2 regions of the Streptomyces capillispiralis genome follow, and region 2 is predicted to be linked to the other one. Evidence: predicted binding sites of a transcription regulator. Region 2 holds the regulator's gene; the other holds the start of a gene.

Region 1 (11,871 bases), 1.1 Mb from region 2:
AGCTGGCCGTCGGCCTCTCCCTGGCGATCCGGGGCCTGCGCCGCCGCGACGGCGGATGGGCCGTGGCGGGCGCCCTCCTGCTGGCCCACGGCGCCCTGGGCCTGGCGGCCCACACCCTCATGCGGCCCCGCGACTGACACCACCGGCCGGCCGGACCCGCGCGGGGGCGCCTACGCGCGACAGAGACGGGCGGGTGCCCGCACGACGGTGTTCCCCGGTGCCGCGCGGCGGACGCGGCACCGCAGGGCGAGGAGCCCTACTCGTCGTCCTCGTCGTCCAGCCGGGCCAGCCACGTCGCCAGGCGTTCCACCGGGACCTCGAAGTCGGGGTTGAGGTCGACGAACGTGCGCAGCTGTTCGGCCAGCCACTCGAAGGTGACCTCCTCCTCCCCGCGCCGCTTCTCCAGTTCCTCGATGCCACGGTCCGTGAAGTACATGGGGACAAGGATAGGTGCGGGAAAACGGACGGGCCGCACCCCCCGACAAGGGGGTGCGGCCCGTCCGCGTACGGCCTCCGGTTACGCCTCGAAGACCTCACGCACCAGCTGCTCCTGCTCCGCCTGGTGGCGCTTGGCGGAGCCGACCGCCGGGGACGAGCCGTGCGGCCGCGAGATGCGGCGCAGACGCTCGTCGTGCGGGAGGTCGGCGCCGACCGCCAGGTCCAGGTGGTCGATCAGGTTGAGCGCGATGAACGGCCAGGCACCCTGGTTCGCCGGCTCCTCCTGGGCCCACAGGTACTTCTCGGCGTTCGGGTACTTCTTGATCTCCGCCTGGAGCTCGGTACCCGGCAGCGGGTACAGGCGCTCGATGCGGATGATCGCCGTGTCCGTGGCACCGCGCTTCTGCCGTTCGGCCTCCAGGTCGTAGTAGACCTTGCCGGCGCAGAAGACGACCTTCTTCACCGCGGCCGGGTCGACCGAGGCGTCACCGATGACCGGGCGGAACTGGCCCGTGGTGAACTCCTCCGCCTTCGAGGCCGCGGCCTTCAGGCGCAGCATCGACTTCGGGGTGAAGACGACCAGCGGCTTGTGGTGCGGGTTGTGCACCTGCCACCGCAGGAGGTGGAAGTAGTTCGACGGCGAGGTCGGCATCGCGACCGTCATGTTGTTCTGGGCGCAGAGCTGAAGGAACCGCTCCGGGCGGGCCGAGGAGTGGTCCGGGCCCTGGCCCTCGTAGCCGTGGGGGAGGAGCAGGACCACACCGGAGGTCTGGGCCCACTTCTGCTCCGCCGACGAGATGAACTCGTCCACGACCGTCTGCGCGCCGTTGACGAAGTCGCCGAACTGCGCCTCCCACATCACCAGCGCGTCGGGGCGGGCCAGCGAGTAGCCGTACTCGAAGCCCATCGCCGCGTACTCGGACAGCAGGGAGTTGTAGACGTTGTACCGCGACTGCTCCTCGGAGAGGTACTGCAGCGGCGTGTACTCCTCGCCCGTGCTGCGGTCGATGATGACCGCGTGGCGCTGGCCGAAGGTGCCGCGCTGGGAGTCCTGGCCGGCCAGCCGGACCGGCACGCCCTCCAGCAGCAGGGAGCCGACGGCGAGGGTCTCGCCCATGCCCCAGTCGATGGTGCCGTCCTCGACCATCGCCGCCCGGCGCTGCAGCTGCGGCAGCAGACGCGGGTGGACGGTGATGTGGTCGGGGATGTTCACCTGGGACTCGGCGATCCGCTTGACGACCTCCGTGGTCACCGCGGTGTTCACGGCGACCGGGAACTCGGCCTGCGGGTCCGGGGACTCCACGGAGGTGGGCTGCGAGGTGGCCTCGCGGACCTCGGTGAAGACCTTCTCCAGCTGGCCCTGGTAGTCCTGGAGCGCCTGCTCGGCCTCTTCCAGGGTGATGTCGCCGCGACCGATGAGGGACTCGGTGTAGAGCTTGCGCACCGAGCGCTTCTTGTCGATCAGGTCGTACATCAGCGGCTGGGTGAAGGCCGGGTTGTCCGACTCGTTGTGACCGCGGCGGCGGTAGCAGATGAGGTCGATCACCACGTCCTTGTTGAACGCCTGGCGGAACTCGAAGGCCAGGCGCGCGACGCGCACGACCGCCTCCGGGTCGTCGCCGTTCACGTGGAAGATCGGGGCCTCGATCATGCGGGCCACGTCGGTGGCGTACATCGAGGAGCGCGAGGACTCCGGGGCGGCGGTGAAGCCGACCTGGTTGTTGATGACGACGTGGACCGTGCCGCCGGTGCGGTAGCCGCGCAGCTGCGACATGTTCAGGGTCTCGGCCACCACGCCCTGGCCCGCGAAGGCCGCGTCGCCGTGGATCGCCACCGGCAGGACGGTGAAGTCCGTGCCGCCCTTGCCGATGATGTCCTGCTTGGCGCGGGCGACGCCCTCCAGGACCGGGTCCACCGCCTCCAGGTGCGAGGGGTTGGCGACCAGGGAGACCTTGATCTGCTCGCCGTCCAGACCGGTGAAGGTGCCCTCGGCGCCCAGGTGGTACTTCACGTCGCCGGAGCCGTGCATCGACTTCGGGTCGAGGTTGCCCTCGAACTCGCGGAAGATCTGCGCGTACGACTTGCCGACGATGTTGGCGAGCACGTTCAGCCGGCCGCGGTGGGCCATGCCGATGACGACCTCGTCCAGGCGGGACTCGGCGGCCGAGTCCAGCACCGCGTCCAGCAGCGGGATGACGGACTCGCCGCCCTCCAGGGAGAAACGCTTCTGGCCGACGTACTTCGTCTGCAGGAAGGTCTCGAACGCCTCCGCGGCGTTCAGCCGGCGCAGGATGCGCAGCTGCTCCTCGCGCTCCGGCTTGGTGTGCGAGCGCTCGATGCGGTCCTGGATCCACTTGCGCTGCTTGGGGTCCTGGATGTGCATGAACTCGACGCCGGTGGTGCGGCAGTACGAGTCGCGCAGCACGCCCAGGATGTCGCGCAGCTTCATCAGGGACTTGCCGGCGAAACCGCCGACGGCGAACTCGCGCTCCAGGTCCCACAGGGTGAGGCCGTGCTCGACGATGTCCAGGTCGGGGTGCTTGCGCTGGCGGTACTCCAACGGGTCGGTGTCGGCCATGACGTGGCCGCGGACCCGGTAGGAGTGGATCAGCTCGAAGACGCGGGCGGCCTTGGTGACGTCGTCGTCGTGCGAGGCGTCGATGTCCTTGAGCCAGCGGACCGGCTCGTAGGGGATGCGCAGCGCCTCGAAGATCTCGTCGTAGAAGCCGTTCTCACCGAGCAGCAGGTTGGCGACCTGGCGCAGGAACTCGCCGGAGGCAGCACCCTGGATCACCCGGTGGTCGTAGGTCGACGTGAGGGTCATGACCTTCGAGATGCCGAGCTTGTTCAGGGTGTCCTGGGAGGTGCCCTGGAACTCCGCCGGGTAGTCCATGGCGCCGACGCCCATGATCACCGACTGGCCGGGCATCAGCCGCGGCACGGAGTGGACGGTGCCGAGGCCACCGGGGTTGGTCAGGGAGACCGTGACGCCGGTGAAGTCGTCCATCGTCAGCTTGTTGTCGCGGGCGCGACGGACGATGTCCTCGTAGGCCTGCCAGAACTCGAAGAAGTTCAGCGTCTCGGCCTTCTTGATGGCCGCGACGACCAGCTGGCGGTCGCCGTTGGGCTTCACCAGGTCGATGGCCAGACCGAGGTTGACGTGCTCCGGCTTCACCAGGGTCGGCTTGCCGTCCACCCGCGCGAACGAGTGGTTCATCGCCGGCATGGCCTTGATGGCCTGCACCATCGCGTAGCCGATGAGGTGGGTGAAGGAGATCTTCCCGCCCCGGGCCCGCTTGAGGTGGTTGTTGATGACGATGCGGTTGTCGAACAGCAGCTTCACCGGGACCGCGCGCACGGACGTGGCCGTGGGCAGCTCCAGCGAGGCGTCCATGTTCTTCGCGACGGCGGCGGACGGGCCGCGCAGGGTGACCTGCTCGGGACCGGCCTTGGCCTCGCTCGCGGGCGCTGCCTTGGGCTTGGCGGCGGCGGGTGCGGCGGCCGGCTTGGCGGCGGGAGCCGCGGGCGCGGCGGCCGGGGCCGGGGCGGGAGCCTGCGCCGGGGCCTTGGCGGCGGGCTGCGCGGCGGCGGCGGGCTGCGCGGGCGCGGCCGGCTGGGCCGGAGCGGCCGGCTGAGCGGTGGTGGTCCCCGCGGCCGCCGTGGCCGCGTTACCCGCCGGAGCCGAGGCCGCAGGCGCGCCCGGCTTGTAGTCGGCGAAGAAGTCCCACCAGGCTCGGTCCACCGAGTTCGGGTCCTGGAGGTACTGCTGATAGATCTCGTCGACGAGCCACTCGTTGGCACCGAACGCCGCAGCGGGGCTCTTGCCCGCTTGGTCGGTGTCGGTGGAGATGCTCGAGTTACTGGGGGACTGTGGCGACACGGCGGCAACCGCCCTCTTCCGCTTCACAAGGTGATGGACAGCGGAAATAAAGGCTACGCCCCCATGGGCGAGAAGGTCAGGCCGGGCCCGTTCATCGTCGCGTAAGTCACATCTCAGCGGGTGTTTCGGCGCAGGAAATGGCGGGAAACAAGCGTGGTTCCGGTTCTTCGCCGGGTGCGCGGGATCGCTGGAACGGGCCTCGACGCGCAGCTCGCGCGGGCCTCTGCCTGATCACACGTGTCCGTCAGCGCGAACACGGATGGATCTTGCGGCTCCGCTTCGAACCCTACGTCAATTCGACGCGGGTGAGGCTCCCGGAAGGGTGATAAGAATCCGGCATCCCCGCTCGGATTCGGCCACTCCGATCCGGCCGCCGTGCAGATCGACGGCCCAGCGGGCGATCGCCAGGCCGAGTCCGGTGCCGCCGTCGCTGCCCGGGCCGTGCGGCCGGTTGACGTTGCCGCGGTTGAACCGTTCGAAGACGCGGTGCCACTCGGTTCGCGGAATGCCGGGACCCTCGTCCAGCACCTCCAGCTCCAGCGACTCCGCCTGGGTGCCGCGCCGCGCCCTGACCGTCACCCGGCCGTGCGGCGGGCTGTGCTTGACCGCGTTGTCGATGAGGTTGGCGACGACCTGGTGGATCCGCTCCGGGTCGGCGTGCGCCACGAGCTCCGGCGGCGAGACGTCGAGGTGCAGATGGACGTCCGTACGGGTGTGGCTGCCCGAGCCGGAGGCCATGCCGGCGCGGGCCGAGGCGACCATGTTGGCCTCCTTGAGCACGCCGGACAGGTACGGCCACACCTCGAACCGGCGCTTCTTCAGCGGGACGACGCCGTTGTCCAGGCGGGACAGGTCCAGGAGCGTCTCGACGAGCCGTCCCAGGCGCTCGGTCTGCCGCAGGGCCGTGCGCATCGTCTCGGGATCGGCCTGGGTGACGCCGTCGACGATGTTCTCCAGCACCGCGCGCAGCCCCGCGATGGGGGTGCGCAGCTCGTGCGAGACGTTGGCGACCAGCTCCTTGCGCTGGGCGTCCTGGGCCTCCAGCTCGTCGGCCATGGCGTTGATCGTCTGGGCCAGGTCGCCCAGCTCGTCCCGCCGGTTCTCGCGGACCCGGCGGGTGTAGTCGCCGTGCGAGATGGACCGGGCCACGGCGTTCATGTCGTCCAGCGGCGCGGTGAGCGAGTGCGCCACGAACTGCGTGATGAGCAGGGTGGCGATCATCGAGAAGACCGTGATGAAGCGCAGCTCCGTCTTGGTGTGCACGGCGATCACCGACAGTCCGGTGGTGATCAGGACCGAGACGACGACCAGCGCACCCAGCTTGGTCTTGATCGAGAACGGGCGAACACCGCCCCAGGGCGGCGCCTGCCCGTGGTCTCGGCGTCCGGTCGGCCCGTCGCTCATGGCGTCGGCGTCTCCAGGGCGTAGCCCACGCCGTGCACGGTGCGGATGCGCTCGGCGCCGATCTTCCGGCGCAGCGCCTTGATGTGGCTGTCCACGGTCCGGGTGCCGGAGGCGTCCGCCCAGTCCCAGACCTCGGCCAGCAGCTGCTCGCGGGAGAGCACCGCGCGGGGCGTGTTCGCCAGGCACACCAGGAGGTCGAACTCGGTGGGCGTCAGGTGGACGTCCTCGCTGCGCACCCGCACCCTGCGCTGCGCGTGGTCGATCTCCAGCTCGCCCAGGCGCAGGATGCCGCTGCGCGGGGTCGTCGCCGCGAGGGCCGCCCGCTCCATGCGGCGCAGCAGCACATGCACGCGCGCCGCCAGTTCCCGCATGGAGAAGGGCTTGGTCATGTAGTCGTCGGCGCCGACGCCCAGGCCGACCAGCATGTCGGTCTCGTCGTCGCGCGCGGTGAGCATCAGTACCGGCACCGGACGCTGGGCCTGCACGCGACGGCAGACCTCCAGTCCGTCGAAGCCCGGCAGCATGATGTCGAGGATCAGCAGGTCGGGCTGCCAGGCCTCTGCCGTGTCCACCGCGGACGGGCCGTCGCCCGCCGTTTGCACCAGGAATCCCTCGGCGCGAAGGCGGGTCGCGATGGCGTCCACGATCGTCGCATCGTCCTCGACCACCAGAACCCTGCGCTGAGCGCCGGGGGTGGTCGTCGCCGTGCCGTTGTGGGAGGTGTGTGTCTGCTCCATCGCCCGCCCCTGAAGTGTGCTTTCCGGAACCGTGGGGTGATCCGTGATCTGCGCATGACTGCGATTGACGCTTGAATGATCCGCGTCAGGGCAGCAGCGTACGGGGAGTCACCGCACCATTGCTATCCAGGGCGGACGCCGATGTGCACGACGTCCGGAACGCCCCGGGCAACGGGGATCTCTTCGGTACGCACCTGTTGGAACCCGGCATTCCGCAAGGTTCCCTCGAATTCCGGGGACGGCTTGGCGGACCAGACCGCGAGTACCCCGTGCGGCCTCAACACCCTTGCGCAGCTTGCCAGTCCGGCCGGCGAGTAGAGCCCTCCGTTGTCCTCGGTGACGGTCCAGTCGGGGCCGTTGTCGATGTCGAGGCACAGCGCGTCGAACGTGGCGGATGTCTCATTGACGAACGCGACGAGATCCGCCTCGACGATCTCCGTGCGGGGGTCGGCGAGCGCCTCCGCGGAGAGCCCGGCCAGCGGTCCCGCGCGGTGCCACCCGATGACCGCCGGTTCGCGCTCCACCACGGTGATCCGCCCCCAGCGGGGCTGTGCGGCGGCGTGTGCGAGCGAGAAGCCGACGCCGAGGCCGCCGATCAGGACGTGCGGACCGGGCTCCCCGTCCGCCCCGGCGGGGTCGAGGGCGGCCAGCGCGGCGTCGACCAGCCGTCGCTCCGAGCGGCCGTCGGAGGTGTCCATCAGGAAGCAGCCGTTGGCGATGATCTGCAGCAGGCCGCCGTGCCTGCGCAGCACGACCTCGCCGTACGGGCCCTCGCGGCGGTCCAGGACTTCGGGAATGTCGTACGGGGTGGACATGCGTTCATCCTGACAGCTCGGTTTCGCGCGGCGGCCGGGCGGCGAGCGCCCCGGACCGGTGATCGCTGAGAGCGAACGCGGCTCTGGGAACATTCGGCGGCTCACGTGCATTGAGTCGGCATAACTCAACTTGACTGCCGAAGGGGAGATCATGGCTGCTGAGTCCACACCGCTCGCCCTGCCTGTGCTGCCGCTCGACGACGAGGTCGTGCTGCCCGGGATGGTGGTTCCGCTGGACCTGAGCGACTCCGAGGTGCGCGCGGCGGTGGAGGCCGCCCAGGCCGCCGCCGGCGCCGAGCCGGGGAAGCCCAGGGTGCTCCTGGTGCCACGCGTCGACGGGACCTACGCCGGCACCGGCGTGCTGGGCACGGTCGAGCAGGTCGGCAGGCTGGCCGACGGCGACCCCGGCGCACTGATCCGCGGCCGGGGCCGCGTGCGGATCGGCGCCGGGACCACCGGGCCGGGCGCGGCGCTGTGGGTGGAGGGCACCCGCGTCGACGAGAGCGTGCCGGAACCGCTGCCGGGGCAGGTCACCGAACTGGTCAAGGAGTACAAGGCGCTCGCCACCGCCTGGCTGCGCAAGCGCGGCGCCTGGCAGGTCGTCGACCGCGTCCAGGCCATCGACGACGTCTCCGCGCTCGCCGACAACTCCGGCTACTCGCCGTTCCTGACCACCGACCAGAAGGTCCGGCTCCTGGAGACCGCCGACCCGGTCGCCCGCCTCAGGCTCGCGACCCAGCAGCTGCGCGACCACCTCGCCGAGCAGGACGTCGCCGAGACCATCGCCAAGGACGTCCAGGAGGGCGTCGACAAGCAGCAGCGCGAGTTCCTGCTCCGGCGCCAGCTCGAAGCCGTCCGCAAGGAGCTGCGCGAGCTCAACGGCGAGAAGGAGGGCGAGGAGTCCGACGACTACCGGGCCCGCGTGGAGGCCGCCGACCTGCCGGAGAAGGTCCGCGAGGCCGCCCTCAAGGAGGTCGACAAGCTGGAGCGCGCCTCCGACCAGTCGCCCGAGGGCTCCTGGATCCGCACCTGGCTCGACACGGTCCTGGAGATGCCGTGGAACGAGCGCACCGAGGACGCCTACGACATCCAGGGCGCCCGGGCCGTCCTCGACGCCGAGCACGCGGGTCTGGACGACGTGAAGGAGCGGATCACCGAGTACCTGGCGGTGCGCAAGCGGCGCAGCGACCGGGGCCTCGGCGTCGTCGGCGGCCGGCGCGGCGGCGCCGTGCTGGCCCTGGTGGGCCCGCCCGGCGTCGGCAAGACCAGCCTCGGCGAGTCCGTCGCCCACGCGATGGGCCGCAAGTTCGTCCGGGTCGCCCTCGGCGGCGTCCGCGACGAGGCCGAGATCCGCGGCCACCGGCGCACGTACGTCGGCGCGCTGCCCGGCCGGATCGTCCGGGCGGTCAAGGAGGCCGGTTCCATGAACCCGGTCGTCCTGCTGGACGAGATCGACAAGGTCGGCTCCGACTTCCGCGGCGACCCGGCCGCGGCCCTGCTCGAAGTGCTCGACCCGGCCCAGAACCACACCTTCCGGGACCACTACCTGGAGGTCGAGCTGGACCTGTCCGACGTGGTCTTCCTCGCCACGGCCAATGTCCTGGAAGCCATCCCCGAGGCCCTGCTCGACCGCATGGAGCTGGTCCGCCTCGACGGCTACACGGAGGACGAGAAGGTCGTCATCGCCCGCGACCACCTGCTCCCGCGCCAGCTGGAGCGCGCCGGGCTGGACCGGGACGAGGTGACGATCGACGAGGGCGCGCTGCGCAGGCTGGCCGGCGAGTACACGCGTGAGGCGGGGGTGCGCACCCTGGAGCGGTCCATCGCGCGGCTGCTGCGCAAGGTCGCGGCCCAGCACGAACTGGGCGAGCGGGAGCTGCCCTTCACCGTGACCGACGGCGACCTGCGGGACCTGATCGGCCGGCCGCGCCACGTGCCCGAGTCCGCCCAGGACCCGGCCGAGCGCCGTACCGCCGTCCCCGGCGTGGCCACCGGGCTCGCGGTGACCGGCGCCGGCGGTGACGTCCTCTACGTGGAGGCGTCCCTGGCCGACCCGGAGACCGGCGCGGCGGGCCTGACCCTGACCGGCCAGCTGGGTGACGTGATGAAGGAGTCCGCGCAGATCGCGCTGAGCTTCCTGCGCAGCCACGGGGCCGAGCTGGAACTGCCGGTGGGCGACCTGAAGGACCGGGGCGTGCACATCCACTTCCCGGCGGGCGCGGTGCCCAAGGACGGCCCGAGCGCGGGCGTCACCATGACCACCGCCCTGGCCTCGCTGCTCTCCGGCCGGCTGGTGCGCACCGACGTGGCGATGACCGGCGAGGTCTCGCTGACCGGGCGGGTGCTCCCGATCGGCGGGGTGAAGCAGAAGCTGCTCGCCGCGCACCGCGCGGGGATCACCACCGTGATCATCCCCAAGCGCAACGAGCCCGACCTGGACGACGTCCCGGCGGAGGTGCTGGAGAAGCTGGACGTCCACGCCGTCACCGACGTCCGCCAGGTGCTGGAGCTGGCGCTGGCGCCGGCCGTGAACGGCGCCACGCCGGAGGTTCCGGTCGCCGCGTGACGGAGGCGGCCGGACGAGGGAAGGCCCGGGCGGCCCCGTGAGGGGGGCTCGGGCCTTCGCCGCGCGGGGGCGCGTCCCGGGCGGCCTCGCCGGGGGCGGTACGGGCGGCCGGTCAGCCCAGCGCCAGCGCCCGTACCCGGTCCAGGGTGCCGTTGAACCGGTCGTGGTCCCCGACGACCGGCCCGGTCGAGGTGTACTGCCACATCGTGTACGCGCCCCAGCCGGCGGGCAGTTCGCCCACGGCGGAGGCGTACCGGGCGATCCACAGCGGATGGGCGGCGGCGAAGCCGGCGTGGTTGCCGGTGCACTGCTTCCACCAGCTGGTGGCCGTGTAGATGACGGCGTCGCGGCCGGTGCGGGCCCGGTACCGGTCCAGGAAGTCGCGGATCCAGCTCACCATGGCGCTCGGCGACTTGCCGTAGCACGCGGCGCCGTACGGGTTCCACTCGATGTCGAGCACGCCCGGCAGGGTCCGGCCGTCCGCCGTCCAGCCGCCGCCGCGGTCGACGAAGTAGTCGGCCTGGGCGGCGCCGCCCGCCGTGTCGGGCGTGGCGAAGTGGTAGGCGCCGCGGATCATGCCGACGTCGTACGCGCCGCCGTACTGCTGGGAGCGGTACGGGTTGGTGTAGTAGGTGCCCTCCGTGGCCTTCGCGTAGGCCCACCGGACCCCGCTGTTCCACAGCGTCGCCCAGTCCACGTTGCCCTGGTGGCTGGAGACGTCCACCCCCTCCGTCTGGGTGGCGGTGCGGGCGGTGGGCGGGCCGCCCCGGCCGTCGTGGGCGAGGACGCCCATGCCCATGTGGGCGGAGCCGCGGGGAGGGGCGCCGGGGGAGGACCCGGTCGCGGCGGCCGTCTGGGGGAGGGAGAGCACCGCGAGCAGGACCGCACCGGCGGTCGCGAGCGCGGGTATACGGGTGAAGCCGGATCTGTGCACGGGCATGGCGTATCTCCGAAAGGTCTGTGGGGGTAAACCCGGAAGGTGACCCACATCGCGAGGTGTGGGCCTGCCGTGTCATCGCCTGCTGGAGAACCTGCGCACGTGGACCACGACAGGGCGGGCGTCCACGCGCTGCCGTTGGTCTACGCCTGCGAAATACTGGCGGAGCCGCGACGACGTCGCCACTTGGCGGGACACCTCCGGAACCGGAAGACCGAGGCAGGATCAGACGTGCACGAAGACGGAAACGGCGGCGCGGGACAGGCCCCCTCCCCGGAGCCCGCACCCGGTGTGGACCAGCCCGGATTCCTCGCGCTGGAACGCGAGTTGACGGTGCTGCTGCGGCGCGCCCGGGCCAGCCAGGGGGAGATGGCCCGCGCCGTCCACCCCGACCTGGAGCCGTCCGCGTACGGCTTGCTGGTCCGTCTGGATGAGTGCGGCCGGCAGCGGGCCACCGAGCTGGCCGCCTACATCGGCGTCGGCAAGGCGACGATGTCGCGCCAGCTGCGCGCGCTGGAACAGCTCGGGCTCGTCGCCCGCGAACCGGACCCCGCCGACGGGCGGGCCTGGCTGGTCGCCCTCACCCAGGAGGGCCACGACCGGGTGCGCCGGGTCCGTGAGGCGCGCCGCGCGCGCTACGCCGGCCGGCTCGCCGACTGGGACCCGGCCGAGGTCACCGAGCTGGCCCGACTGCTGAACCAGCTGAACCGGGGCATGGAGAAATGACCGGCGGGCGGCGGCCCCCGGGCCGTCACAGCTCCACGTAGACCACCGTCGCGTCGTCGTGGATCTTGCCCCGGCGCGGCGGCACCCGGTCCGCGTCCGCCCGCTCCAGCGTGCGCACCCGGTCCACCAGGGCCTGCGGGCCCTCCTTGCGCACCAGCGTCAGACAGTCCGCCCAGCCGCCCCGGTGGAACCGCTCCACCCAGCGCGCCGCACCGTCCGTCAGCGCGGCCAGGGCGCGCACCTCGCCGCGCGGCAGCGAACCGGTGACCGCCCGGGAGGCCACCGAGGGATCCGCCGCCGCCGTGAAGAAGCCGCCCTCCCGGTTACGCAGAGTGGCGTCCACCAGGCTTTCACTGGTGAGCGCCGCA
Region 2 (11,871 bases):
ACACGTACTTCGAGGACTTCCGCGCCGACCTGCTCGCCAAGCGGAACCTCCTGGCGGCGGGCCTGGAAGAGGCCGGCCTGGCGGTCTACCGCCCGGCCGGCACCTACTTCGTCACCGCCGACATCCGCCCCCTGGGCGAGAGCGACGGCATCGCCTTCTGCCGCGCGCTGCCGGAACGCGCGGGCGTCGTCGCCATCCCGACGGCCGTCTTCTACGACCACCGGGAGGCGGGCGCCCCCTTCGTCCGCTTCGCCTTCTGCAAGCAGCGGACGGTCCTGGAGGAGGCGGCACGGCGGCTCAAGGCCGCCGGGGCGCGCTGAGCACACCCCGGGCGCACGCCCTCCGAGCACGAAAGAGCCGCGCTCCTTCGTGCCCGGGGGACGGCTCACTCGTCGTCGGGCTTCTCCGCCTCGTTGATCTCCTGCTCCAGGCCGAGCTGCTCCACGAGCCACTTGTCGAACTCGATCGCGGCGCGCACCCAGCTGACCGTGGAGGAGACGAAGTGCTCCAGGCTGACGCCCATGCCGATGAGCATCTGGGCCTCACCGATGAGACGGACGGTGCCGTCGTCGTGGGTGTGGGTGTAGACCTTGGGCCACAGGGTGCGCCGGTTCCAGTCGTCGATGGACTCCAGCAGCTGCGGCTTCTCGTCGATCTGGTGCGGCCGGTCGTAGAACGTCCGGACGGAGAAGATCTGCTGGTCGCCCTCCCCGCGGAACATGAAGTAGGTGCGGAACTGCTCCCACGGCGCCGCGAGGTCACCCTCGTCGTCGACGACGTACTTGAGCTCCATCTGGTCGAGGAGCTGCTTCACGAGGTCCTGATCCGGGACGACGGGGCCCGCCGGTCCTTGGGGCTGCGGCTCGGGCTGGCCCCCGAAATTCGGAATCGAGGACGGGTCGATGGTCACCGTGATTTTCCCTTCGTACGGATCCTGCCATCCTCCCCCATGCGGGGAGGGGGGTGGCAAGCCCCGACGGGGCCTGTCCGCCCCGGGCTGACATGATCTGGCCGTTCGGACGGTCGGCGGACGCGACGGGCGGGGGCGCGACGGCGGCGGACCCCGCGCGGACGTCCTCGGCTTCGGCGGTGCGGCACTCCCCCCGGGTGCCCAGCGGGCCGGGACCTGTACCCGCCAGGGTGGCGGGATCTCCACTGCGGCGGAGATCCGGATGCCGCGCGCGGACGACGACGCCGGTCCGTGTCCGGATCCGGGGTACGCGCGGGGGCTGCCGGAGGGCGTGGGAGCCGACACGGTCGAGGCGGGCGTGGTCCACGAGGACGCCGGCACCGCGCTCGTGCGGTTCTCCGCGTTCACGGTGTGGGGAAAGGGCCCTCCCGCCGCCGGAAGGGCCCTCGCGTCCGCGACTACAGCGTCTTGCCGGTCGCGGGCCCCACGATCAGCTCGTCACCGAAGCGGTCGACGCGGACCGTGTCGCCGTCCTTGATCTCGCCGGAGAGGATCTCCCGGGCGAGCCGGTCGCCGATGGCCGTCTGGACCAGCCGCCGCAGGGGACGGGCGCCGTACGCCGGGTCCATGCCCTCGTCGGCCAGCCAGGCCAGGGCCGCCTCGGTGACCTCCAGGGAGAGGCGGCGCTCGGCGAGCCGGCGGGCCAGCGCGTCGGTCTGGAGCCGCGCGATCCGGCTCAGCTCCTCCTTCGTCAGCGCTGAGAAGACCACGAGGTCGTCGAGGCGGTTGAGGAACTCGGGCTTGAAGGAGGCCCGGACCACTTCCAGGACCTGCTCCTTCTTCTCCGCCTCGGTGGTCAGCGGGTCGACCAGGTACTGGCTGCCGAGGTTGGAGGTGAGCACCAGGATGGTGTTGCGGAAGTCGACGGTGCGGCCCTGGCCGTCGGTGAGCCGGCCGTCGTCGAGCACCTGGAGCAGGATGTCGAAGACCTCGGGGTGGGCCTTCTCCACCTCGTCGAGCAGCACCACGCTGTACGGGCGGCGGCGCACGGCCTCGGTGAGCTGGCCGCCCTCCTCGTAGCCGACGTAACCGGGGGGCGCGCCGACGAGGCGGGCGACGGAGTGCTTCTCGCCGTACTCCGACATGTCGATGCGGATCATGGCCCGCTCGTCGTCGAAGAGGAAGTCGGCGAGCGCCTTGGCGAGTTCGGTCTTGCCGACGCCGGTGGGGCCGAGGAAGAGGAAGGAGCCGGTGGGCCGGTCGGGGTCGGCGATCCCGGCCCGCGCGCGCCGCACCGCGTCCGAGACGGCCCGTACGGCCTCGCCCTGGCCGATGAGCCGCTTGCCGAGCTCGTCCTCCATGCGCAGCAGCTTCTGGGTCTCGCCCTCCAGGAGGCGGCCGGCCGGGATGCCGGTCCAGGAGGCGACGACGTCGGCGATGTCGTCGGCGCCGACCTCCTCCTTGACCATGGTGTCCTTGGCACTCCCGCCGGAAGACGTCAACGCCTCCTCGGCCTCGGAGGCGGCCTCCAGGTCGCGCTCCACGGCCGGGATCTCGCCGTAGAGCAGCTTGGAGGCGGTGTCGAAGTCGCCGTCGCGCTGGGCGCGTTCGGCCTGGCCGCGCAGGTCGTCGAGCTTCTCCTTCAGCTCGCCGACCCGGTTGAGGGACTGCTTCTCCTTCTCCCAGCGGGCGGTGAGGCCGCGCAGCTCCTCCTCCTTGTCGGCGAGGTCGCGGCGCAGCTTCTCCAGGCGTTCGAGGGAGGCGGCGTCGGTCTCCTTGCCGAGGGCCAGTTCCTCCATCCTCAACCGGTCGACGGCGCGCTGGAGTTCGTCGATCTCCACGGGTGAGGAGTCGATCTCCATGCGGAGCCGGGAGGCGGCCTCGTCGACGAGGTCGATGGCCTTGTCGGGGAGGAAGCGGGAGGTGATGTAGCGGTCGGAGAGGGTGGCGGCGGCGACGAGCGCGCTGTCGGCGATCTGGACCTTGTGGTGGGCCTCGTAGCGGCCCTTGAGTCCGCGCAGGATGGCGATGGAGTCCTCGACGGTCGGCTCGGCGACCAGCACCTGCTGGAAGCGCCGCTCCAGCGCCGGGTCCTTCTCGATCCGCTCGCGGTACTCGTCGAGGGTGGTGGCGCCGACCATGCGGAGTTCGCCGCGGGCGAGCATCGGCTTGAGCATGTTGCCGGCGTCCATCGCCGAGTCGCCGCCGGCGCCCGCGCCGACGACCGTGTGCAGTTCGTCGATGAAGGTGATGATCCGGCCGTCGGAGTCCTTGATCTCGGCCAGGACGGTCTTGAGGCGTTCCTCGAACTCGCCGCGGTACTTGGCCCCGGCGACCATGGCGCCGAGGTCGAGGGCGACGAGCCGCTTGTCCTTCAGCGACTCGGGGACGTCGCCCTTGACGATCCGCTGGGCGAGTCCTTCGACGACGGCGGTCTTGCCGACGCCGGGCTCGCCGATGAGGACGGGGTTGTTCTTGGTGCGGCGGGACAGCACCTGGACGACGCGCCGGATCTCCTGGTCCCGTCCGATGACGGGGTCGAGCCTGCCCTCGCGGGCCGCGGCGGTGAAGTCGGTGCCGAACTTCTCCAGGGCCTTGTACTGCCCCTCGGGGTCGGCGGTGGTCACCCGGCGCGCTCCTCTCGCCTTCTGGAAGGCCTCCCGCAGCTTCTTCGCGGTGGCGCCCTGCCCGGACAGCACCTCGCCGGCGGCCCCGCCCTTGGCGGCGATGCCGATGAGGAGGTGCTCGGTGGAGAGGTACTCGTCGCCGAGGTCGCGGGCGCGGGCCTGGGCGTCCGCGATGACGGCGAGGAGTTCGCGGTTGGGCTGGGGCGGCGCGACGGTGGACCCGGTCACGCTCGGCAGGCCGGCCAGGATGCGCTCGGCCCCGGAGCGTACGGCGGCCTGGTCGGCGTCGACCGCGGCGAGCAGGTCCGTGATGTTCTCGTTCTCCTGCCCGGCGAGCAGGGAAAGCAGCAGGTGGGCGGGGGTGAGGTCGGGGTGCCCCTCGGTCACGGCCCGGTTCCCGGCGGCGTTGATCGCTTCCCGGCTCCGGTTGGTCAGCTCGGCGTCCACGTTCGCGTTTCCCTCCTTGGTGACCCTTCAGCGGCCATCGTGGCTGACTCGGTCAACGTACACAAACTTGAGTCTATTCCACTCAAGGCACGGGGCGGGAGGGCCGCACCGGCTAGGTTCCCGTCCATGGCCACCTCGTATTCGGTGGATCCGGGCGATCCGGACGCCCCGTACCTCAGCTTCTGGCGCGAGAAGCACCTGTGCACGCTGACCACCCTCCGCCCGGACGGCACGCCGCACGTCGTCCCGGTGGCGGTGACGTACGACCCCGAGGCGCGGCTGGCCCGGGTGGTCGCGAACACGTCGAGCGCGAAGGTGCGGCACGTGCGGGCGGCGGGGGCGGAGGGCGCGGCCGTGGCGGTGTGCCAGGTGGACGGCCGGCGGTGGGCGACGCTGGAGGGGCGGGCCGTGGTCCGCGCCGAACCGGAGCGCGTCGCGGAGGCGGAACGGCGGTACGCGGAGCGCTACGGCCGGACGCCGTCACCCAACCCCGCACGGGTGGTGATCGAGATCGCGCTCACCCGCGCCCTGGGCCGGGGGTGAGGCCGGGCGGGTCGGGAGGAATAGTTCGTCACATCCAGCGACCCTTTTCAGCCATAGCGCGATCTGGCCGATACCGGGAAATGTCACGCAAAACTGCAGCGGCGTCACCGTGTTCAGGTCACGGTGACGCCGCTGCGGGGGGAAGCACCTGAGCGATCTGTTACGACGGGGGAATCGCGTCAGGCACTGCGGGGGGTGGCCGAGATGGTCCGGGGGGCAGGGGAGTCGGACTCCGCCTGCCGGCGGTCCCGCTGGTCCAGGTTCACAAAGATCATTCCGTACCGGATGGCACACCGCACGGGCTTCGGCGCCCCCCGGGGCCGCCGCAGGCACCGGTACGCCCGTACGTCTCCGTCCTCGTCGCGGGTGACGACGACCGGTTCGCCGAAGACGGTCACCATCAACGAGTCACCGCTGTGGGGGATGGCGGTGACCAGGTCGATGAAGTGCCATCCGGACCGGTAGGCGGTCGCCATCTCCCTGCGGAAGGAGCGGTCGTCGGGTGGAGTGGTCACATCAACGCCCCGAGTCGACGACGATCGACGGCCAGTGGCTGTCGGCCTGTGTCCCGCTCTTCGCGTCGGAGTAACCGCTCAGCGCTCCGAAGGCCGCGACGGCGGAGAGGGCGGCTGCGAGCACCGAGCGAAGCAGTCTCTTGCGCATAGTCGGCTTCGTCCTCACGTGAAAGTCTCCTCGTTCCCCCGTCAGATAAGACGATGGCTCATTCGAACACGTCATGGCCACACAATCGGTGCATCATGTTCCTGCATGTTCAGGACCCTGGGGGGTGGAGATTTCGTGGCAAATCAGACTAAGGCGGAGCATCCCCATGCGGTGACCGAACTGTGCGAGGCAGGCGGCCGACTTTATGCCAACGCGCTGCGTGTGGGGAGGGTCGCACGGGAGGAAGCGGAAGCCGCCCCCTGCCTGATGGAACTGGCCCTGCTGCACCCCGACCCGGACGACAAGAACTGGCTGCGCCCGGTGCCGCCGGCGCTCGCCCTGGCCCAGCGCCTGCACCCCATCGAACGCGACATCGCCGAACGCCGGCGGCTGTCGATCCGGCTCGCGGACGCCTTCGAGCCGTTCATGGCCCTGGGTACCCAGGCCGTCACCTCCGAGAACTCGATCGCCGTGCTCGAGGGCAGCGAGCGGATCAACGCCGCGCTCAACCTGGCCGCCACCCAGTGCCGGACCGAGATGCTCACCATCCAGCCCAGTGACGACCGCTTCTCCGAACGCAGCATCATCCAGGGACTCGAACGGGACAAGCCCCTCATCGAACGGGGCGTGCGCATCAGAACGCTCTACCAGCACACCGCCCGCTACAGCCCGGAGAAGCGGGCCTACGTCGAACAGCTCTCCGCGGGCCGGGTGGAGTACCGCACCATCGACGAGGTGGTGGAACGCCTCATCGTCTGCGACGAGTCGGTCGCCTTCATCCCCACCCGCGACGACCAGCAGGTCGCCCTGGAGATACGCCAGCCCGGACTGGTCCGCTACCTCATCAAGGTGTTCGAGTTCATGTGGAGCCGGGCGGTGCCGCTGAGCGCCGGCGCGCCCTACGAGACCGCCCCCGGGGGCATCACCGACATCCAGCACTCCATCGCCAAACTCCTCGTCGAGGGGCATGTCGACGAGGCGATCGCCCGCCGGCTCGGCATGAACGTCCGCACCTGCCGCGCCCACATCGCCAAGCTCGCCGCCACCCTCGGCAGCGGCAGCCGCGCCCAACTCGGTTACCTCATCGCCCAGTCGGGGATCCTGCACCAGGAGGAGTGAGCCGAGGGCGGATCCCCCGCCCGGGCCCCGCAGCGGGTCCCGCAGGACCGGAAGCCGGCCGCACAGCACCCGCGGCGCCCGCGACGACGCCTGGAGCCGCCGGACGGGGCGGGCCCGGCGTCGTACCGCCCGGACCCTCCGGCAGGGCCGCACATCCGCCCTCACGGCCGCCGGGGCACCGCCGTCCGGCCCGTCGCCGCGCCCGTGCGTCTCAGCGGACGTTCCGGGACCCCTGCTCGGGAAGCGTCAGCGGCACCGGTCCGCGCGGGCCGTCCAGACCGGTCTGCGCGATGCGCACGCCCAGCTGCGTACGGCTGGCCGCGCCCAGGGTCTCCGACAGCCGGGCGATGTGGGCCCGGCAGGTGCGCACACTGATGCCCAGCCGCTCCGCGATCACCGCGTCCTGGTGGCCCTCCGCCAGCAGCGCGGCGATGGACTGCTCCCGGTGCGAGATGCCCTCGATGCCGGTGTCGGGCAGCGGGGCGGTGAGCGGGATGGCGAGCCGCCACAGCCGGTCGAAGACCGTCCCGAGGTACTCCACCAGTGCCGGGTGCCGCAGCTCCAGCGCCATGGTGCGCTCGGCGTTGGCGGGGATGAAGGCCACCGTCCGGTCGAACAGGATCAGCCGCTCGACCACCTCGTCCAGCGTGCGGGCCTCCACCGCGTCGCCCATCAGCTCCAGATAGGTCAGCAGCCCGTGCCCGTGCCGGGCCACGTGCGTGTAGAGGTCCCGCATCCGCACGCCGCGGCCGCGCAGCGCCATCGCCCGGTGCAGCCCCTCCGACAGCTCCGCCTCGCGCCGGATGCCGCCCGGCTGCACGGTGAGCACCTCGGTGGTGCACGCCTGGGTCGCCTCGTCCATCGCCGCCTGGATGCGGGCCAGCCCGTCCAGCACCCGGATCGCCGGGCCCTCCGTCGTCGCGGGGGGCGAGGCGGGTGCGCGGCAGCCGAGACCGGCGTACCACTCGAATGCCTCGACGGCGGAGCCGACCCGGCGCTGGCTCGCGCTGATCTCGTCGTACATCCCGCGCAGCAGCCGGGTCATGACCTCCTGCGGGGCGGTCGGCACCAGGTAGTCCATGTCGTCCGGGTCCGGGTGCAGCAGGGCCAGCTCCAGCAGGCAGGGCACCGGCTCCGCGTCCCGGCGCGGCAGCCGTCCGCGCCGTACGGCCCGGGAATACACACGATCCCCGGCCTCGCACAGTCGGTCAGCACCGTGTGGATGCTCGTCCGTCCCGTGCCCGGCCATCGCCCATCCCACCCCCGGTTCAGCCACTTTCCGCAGCGCAACTATGCGCGGCCGGAACCGGCTGTGCAACACACCTCCGCCCGGCGCCGGCCAGGAGACCGGCGGGGTGGCCGAATATCGACGGGGCGGCTACTTCAGGTTGATCTCCGCGCAGGCCGCCTCGTACTTCGCGGTGCAGATGTCCGACACCTCGTAGATCTTGTCGGCGATCACGGTGCCCTCGATGTTCTCCTTGGTCAGCGCGACCACGGGCACCAGCTGCGCCGGGATGTCCTTGGTCGTGGGGCTGTCCACCCGGTCGCGGGTCTGCGCGTCGAACTGGATGTCCCGGCCCTGGACCTTGGCCACCGCCATCTCGGCGGCGCTCTCGGCCTCCTCCGGGTAGGACTTGTACACGCTCATGTACTGCTCGCCGGCGAGGATCCGCTGCACCGCGGCCAGCTCCGCGTCCTGGCCGGTGATCGGGGGCAGGTCGGTCACGCCGGCGGCCTTGAGTGCCTTGACGATGCCGCCCGCCATGCCGTCGTTGGCGGAGTAGACCGCCTCGATGTTCGCCGCGCCGATCGCGTTGATCGCCTCGGCCATGTTGGCCTCGGCGTTCTCCGGCTTCCAGTCCTTGGTGTCGAAGGACTTGGCGATCGTCACCTTGCCCTTGAGCTCGGACATCGCGCCCGCCTTGAACTGCTTGGCGTTCGGGTCGGTCGGCGAGCCGTTCATCATCACGACCTTGTCGGTGATGCTGAGGTCGTCCCCGAGGGACTCCAGCAGGGAGCGGCCCTGCACCTCGCCGACCAGTTCGTTGTCGAAGGAGATGTAGGCGTCGATCGGTCCCTCGGCCAGCCGGTCGTAGGCGATGACCGGGATGCCCGCGTCCTTGGCCTTCTGCACGCCGTCCGCGATGGCGTGCGCGTCGACCGCGTCCAGCACGATGACGTCGACCTTCTCGTCGATCATCTGCTGCAGCTGGGTGGCCTGCTTGCCGGCGTCCGCCTCGGCGTTGGCGTACTCGACGCGGCCCTTCTCATTGGTGAGGGACTCCACCTTCGTCTTGAAGATGGGGTAGTCGAACTGCTCGTACCGCGTGTTGGCCTTCTCCGGGAGCAGCAGCCCGACGGTGATGTCGTCGCCCTTGGTCGGGCCGGCGTCGTCGCTGCTCCCCGTCGCGTTGAGCACGCCGCAGCCGGCGAGCATGACGGACATCGAGGTGGCGGCCACGGATATGGCGATACGACGCATGCGAGGGCTCACTTCAGGTGCGTTCCGGACGTGGGCACAGCTTTGTGGCCCATGTGACTGAAAAGCCAACGCTTCAGCCCCCGTCGGCGTCAAGGGCAACCACTTAACGAGATGGACACAGCACCGTGCGCTGAACTCGTGAAAGACCTGCGGACACCTGACGTGCATCTTGGGGACACGCGGCCATACCGTGCACACGGATGTGGACCCGCACACGCGACGGGGCCCGGAGGGTTCGGTGAACCTCCGGGCCCCGCGCGGCACTTCGCATCCGCGGTCAGTCGGACTGCTGCCGCTTCGGCCTCCACACCACGAGCGCGCTGGTCTGCTGCACTTCCTGGTAGGGGACCAGATCGCGGCGGTACGAGGCGTGCACCGCGGCCTCGCGCTGACGCATCGCCGCCGCCGCACCGTCCAGGGCGTCCTGCATTTCGGCCACCCGGGCCTGGAGGGCCGCGACCTGGTTCTCCAGTTCGATGATGCGCTTGATCCCGGCCAGGTTGATGCCCTCGTCCTGCGACAACTGCTGCACCTGGCGGAGCAGTTCGATGTCGCGGGCCGAGTAGCGCCGGCCCCGGCCGGCCGTGCGGTCCGGCGAGACGAGTCCCAGCCGGTCGTACTGACGCAGTGTCTGCGGGTGCAGGCCGGAGAGCTGGGCCGCCACCGAAATGACGTAGACCGGGGTGTCCTGGGTCAGTTCATAAGGGTTGCGTCGACGGCCGTCCATCTGCAATCAAGCTCCCTTCGCGGCCTGGAACAGCTCCGCCCGCGGATCCTCCTCCGCGGTCGCCTCGCGATACGCCTCCAGCGCGTCACGAGCCTTCCCCGTCAGATCCTTGGGAACACTCACCTCCACGGTGACCAGCAGATCGCCGCGGGTGCCGTCCTTGCGGACCGCGCCCTTGCCTCGGGCCCGCATGGTCCGCCCGTTGGGCGTGCCCGGAGGCAGCTTCAGGGTGACCGGGGGGCCGCCGAGCGTCGGGACCCGCACCTCGCCGCCGAGCGCCGCCTCGGGATAGGTGACCGGGACGGTGATGGTGAGGTTGTCGTCCTTGCGGCCGAACACCGGGTGGGTGCCGACGTGCACGACGACGTACAGGTCGCCGGCCGCGCCGCCGCGCTCGCCCGGTGCGCCCTTGCCGCGCAGCCGGATCCGCTGGCCGTCGCTGACGCCCGCGGGGATGCGCACCTGCATGGTCCGCGAGGACTTGGCCCGGCCGCTGCCCTTGCAGATGTCGCAGGGCTCCTCGGCGATCAGACCGCGGCCCTTGCAGTCCGGGCACGGGTCGGTGAGGGAGAAACCCCCGCCGCTGCCCCGGGCGACCTGCCCGGTGCCGACGCAGGTCGGGCACACGCGCGGTGTGCCGTTCTTGTCGCCGGTGCCCGAACAGGCCTTGCAGGCCGCCTGCGACGACATCCGCAGCGGGACGGTCGCGCCCTCGATCGCCTCGGTGAAGCTCAGCGTCACCTCGGACTCGATGTCCTGGCCGCGCCGGGGCTGCGTCCGCGTGGTGCCGGCGCCGCCGCGGTTGAACAGGCCCCCGAAGACGTCACCGAGGCCGCCGCCGAAGCCGCCGCCCGCCTGGCCGCCGGGCTGGCCCCCGAAGAGGTCGCCCAGGTCGAAGTTGAAGTTGCCGCCGCCCGCGCCCGGCCCCGGGCGGAAGCCGCCGTTGCCGAAGAGCGCGCGCGCCTCGTCGTACTCCTTGCGCTTCTTGGGGTCACCGAGGATGTCGTTCGCCTCGGAGATCTCCTTGAACCGCTCCTCCGCCTTGGTGTTGCCCTTGTTGGCGTCCGGGTGGAACTCGCGGGCGAGCTTCCGGTACGCCTTCTTGATCTCGGCCTCGGTGGCGTCCTTGGGGACGCCGAGGACCTTGTAGTAGTCCTTCTCGATGAAGTCCTTGGTGCTCATCCCCGACGTCCCTCCTTCCCTGCGTGAGTGTCGACGTCAGCCCTCCTCCGGGCCACCGCTCTCCTTGTTCTCCGCCGTGTCCGCCTGCGCCTCGGAGCCCTCCTCGGCCGGCTTGGCCGTCTGCGCGCCCGGCTGCGGCTCGGCGACGGCCACCCGCGCGGGGCGGATGGTGCGCTCGCCGATGCGGTACCCCGGCTGCAGGATCGCCACGCAGGTCGTCTCGGTGACGTCCGGCGCGTAGCTGTGCATCAGGGCCTCGTGGATCGTCGGGTCGAAGGGCTCGCCCTCCTTGCCGAACTGCTGGAGGCCCATCTTGGCGATGATCGTCTCCAGCGACTCCGCGACGGACTTGAAGCCGCCGACGAGTTCGCCGTGTTCCCGCGCGCGGCCGACGTCGTCGAGGACGGGGAGCAGCTCGGTCAGGAGGTTCGCCACGGCGATCTCCTTGACCGCGATGCGGTCCCGCTCGACACGGCGGCGGTAGTTCTGGAACTCGGCCTGGAGGCGCTGGAGGTCCGCCGTGCGCTCACCGAGCGCCGTGCGGGTCTGGTCCAGCTGGGCCACCAGGGCCGCGTCCTGGCCCGTGTCCCCGGCCGGGGCCGCCCCCTCCTCCGCGGAGGGGGTGGGGGCGGCCTTCGGCTCGGCGTCGTCGGAGGGGACGTCGGGCTGCTGCGACTGCTCGTCGAAGCCCGGGGTCTCCTCGGTCACGCCGCACCGTCCTTACGGTCCTCGTCGACGATCTCGGCGTCGACGACGTCGTCGTCGGCCTTCGTCCCCTCGGCACCGGCGGACGCGCCGCCGGCCGCCTGGGCGCCCTGGGCGTCGGCGTACATGGCCTGGCCCAGCTTCTGGGAGACGGCGGCGACCTTCTCGGTGGCGGTGCGGATCTCGGCGGTGTCCTCGCCCTTGAGCTTCTCCTTCAGCTCGGCGAGGGCGGACTCGACCTCGGTCTTGACGTCACCGGGGACCTTGTCCTCGTTGTCCGCGAGGAACTTCTCGGTCTGGTAGACGAGCTGCTCGCCCTGGTTGCGGGACTCGGCGGCCTCGCGGCGCTTGTGGTCCTCCTCCGCGTAGCGCTCGGCCTCCTCGCGCATGCGGTCGACCTCGTCCTTCGGCAGCGAGGAGCCGCCGGTGACGGTCATCTTCTGCTCCTTGCCCGTGCCCAGGT

What was found. Region 2 encodes HspR, which represses chaperone genes until heat shock. Its sites were predicted from a motif close to TTGAGNNNNNNNNNCTCAA; they were not measured.
Region 1: the regulator HspR is predicted to act here: its motif matches at 7,385-7,403, upstream of lon (endopeptidase La).

What each region holds. Positions count from the first base shown of each region.
Region 1 covers NZ_VIWV01000001.1:2,716,669-2,728,539, reverse strand. The annotation lists gene FHX78_RS11145 (hypothetical protein) at 1-137, shown strand, start outside; gene FHX78_RS11140 (DUF6104 family protein) at 257-436, opposite strand; gene FHX78_RS11135 (multifunctional oxoglutarate decarboxylase/oxoglutarate dehydrogenase thiamine pyrophosphate-binding subunit/dihydrolipoyllysine-residue succinyltransferase subunit) at 518-4,318, opposite strand; gene FHX78_RS11130 (HAMP domain-containing sensor histidine kinase) at 4,610-5,722, opposite strand; gene FHX78_RS11125 (response regulator transcription factor) at 5,719-6,459, opposite strand; gene FHX78_RS11120 (spermine/spermidine synthase domain-containing protein) at 6,582-7,274, opposite strand; gene lon (endopeptidase La) at 7,426-9,840, shown strand; gene FHX78_RS11110 (lysozyme) at 9,953-10,780, opposite strand; gene FHX78_RS11105 (MarR family winged helix-turn-helix transcriptional regulator) at 11,009-11,503, shown strand; gene FHX78_RS11100 (protein phosphatase 2C domain-containing protein) at 11,529-11,871, opposite strand, start outside.
Region 2 covers NZ_VIWV01000001.1:3,800,476-3,812,346, forward strand. The annotation lists gene FHX78_RS16165 (pyridoxal phosphate-dependent aminotransferase) at 1-320, shown strand, start outside; gene FHX78_RS16170 (YbjN domain-containing protein) at 386-910, opposite strand; gene clpB (ATP-dependent chaperone ClpB) at 1,369-3,984, opposite strand; gene FHX78_RS16180 (pyridoxamine 5'-phosphate oxidase family protein) at 4,111-4,527, shown strand; gene FHX78_RS16185 (Rieske (2Fe-2S) protein) at 4,707-5,042, opposite strand; gene FHX78_RS36775 (hypothetical protein) at 5,044-5,190, opposite strand; gene FHX78_RS16190 (helix-turn-helix domain-containing protein) at 5,296-6,309, shown strand; gene FHX78_RS16195 (helix-turn-helix transcriptional regulator) at 6,521-7,558, opposite strand; gene FHX78_RS16200 (sugar ABC transporter substrate-binding protein) at 7,688-8,794, opposite strand; gene FHX78_RS16205 (heat shock protein transcriptional repressor HspR) at 9,072-9,521, opposite strand; gene dnaJ (molecular chaperone DnaJ) at 9,528-10,703, opposite strand; gene grpE (nucleotide exchange factor GrpE) at 10,740-11,411, opposite strand; gene dnaK (molecular chaperone DnaK) at 11,408-11,871, opposite strand, start outside.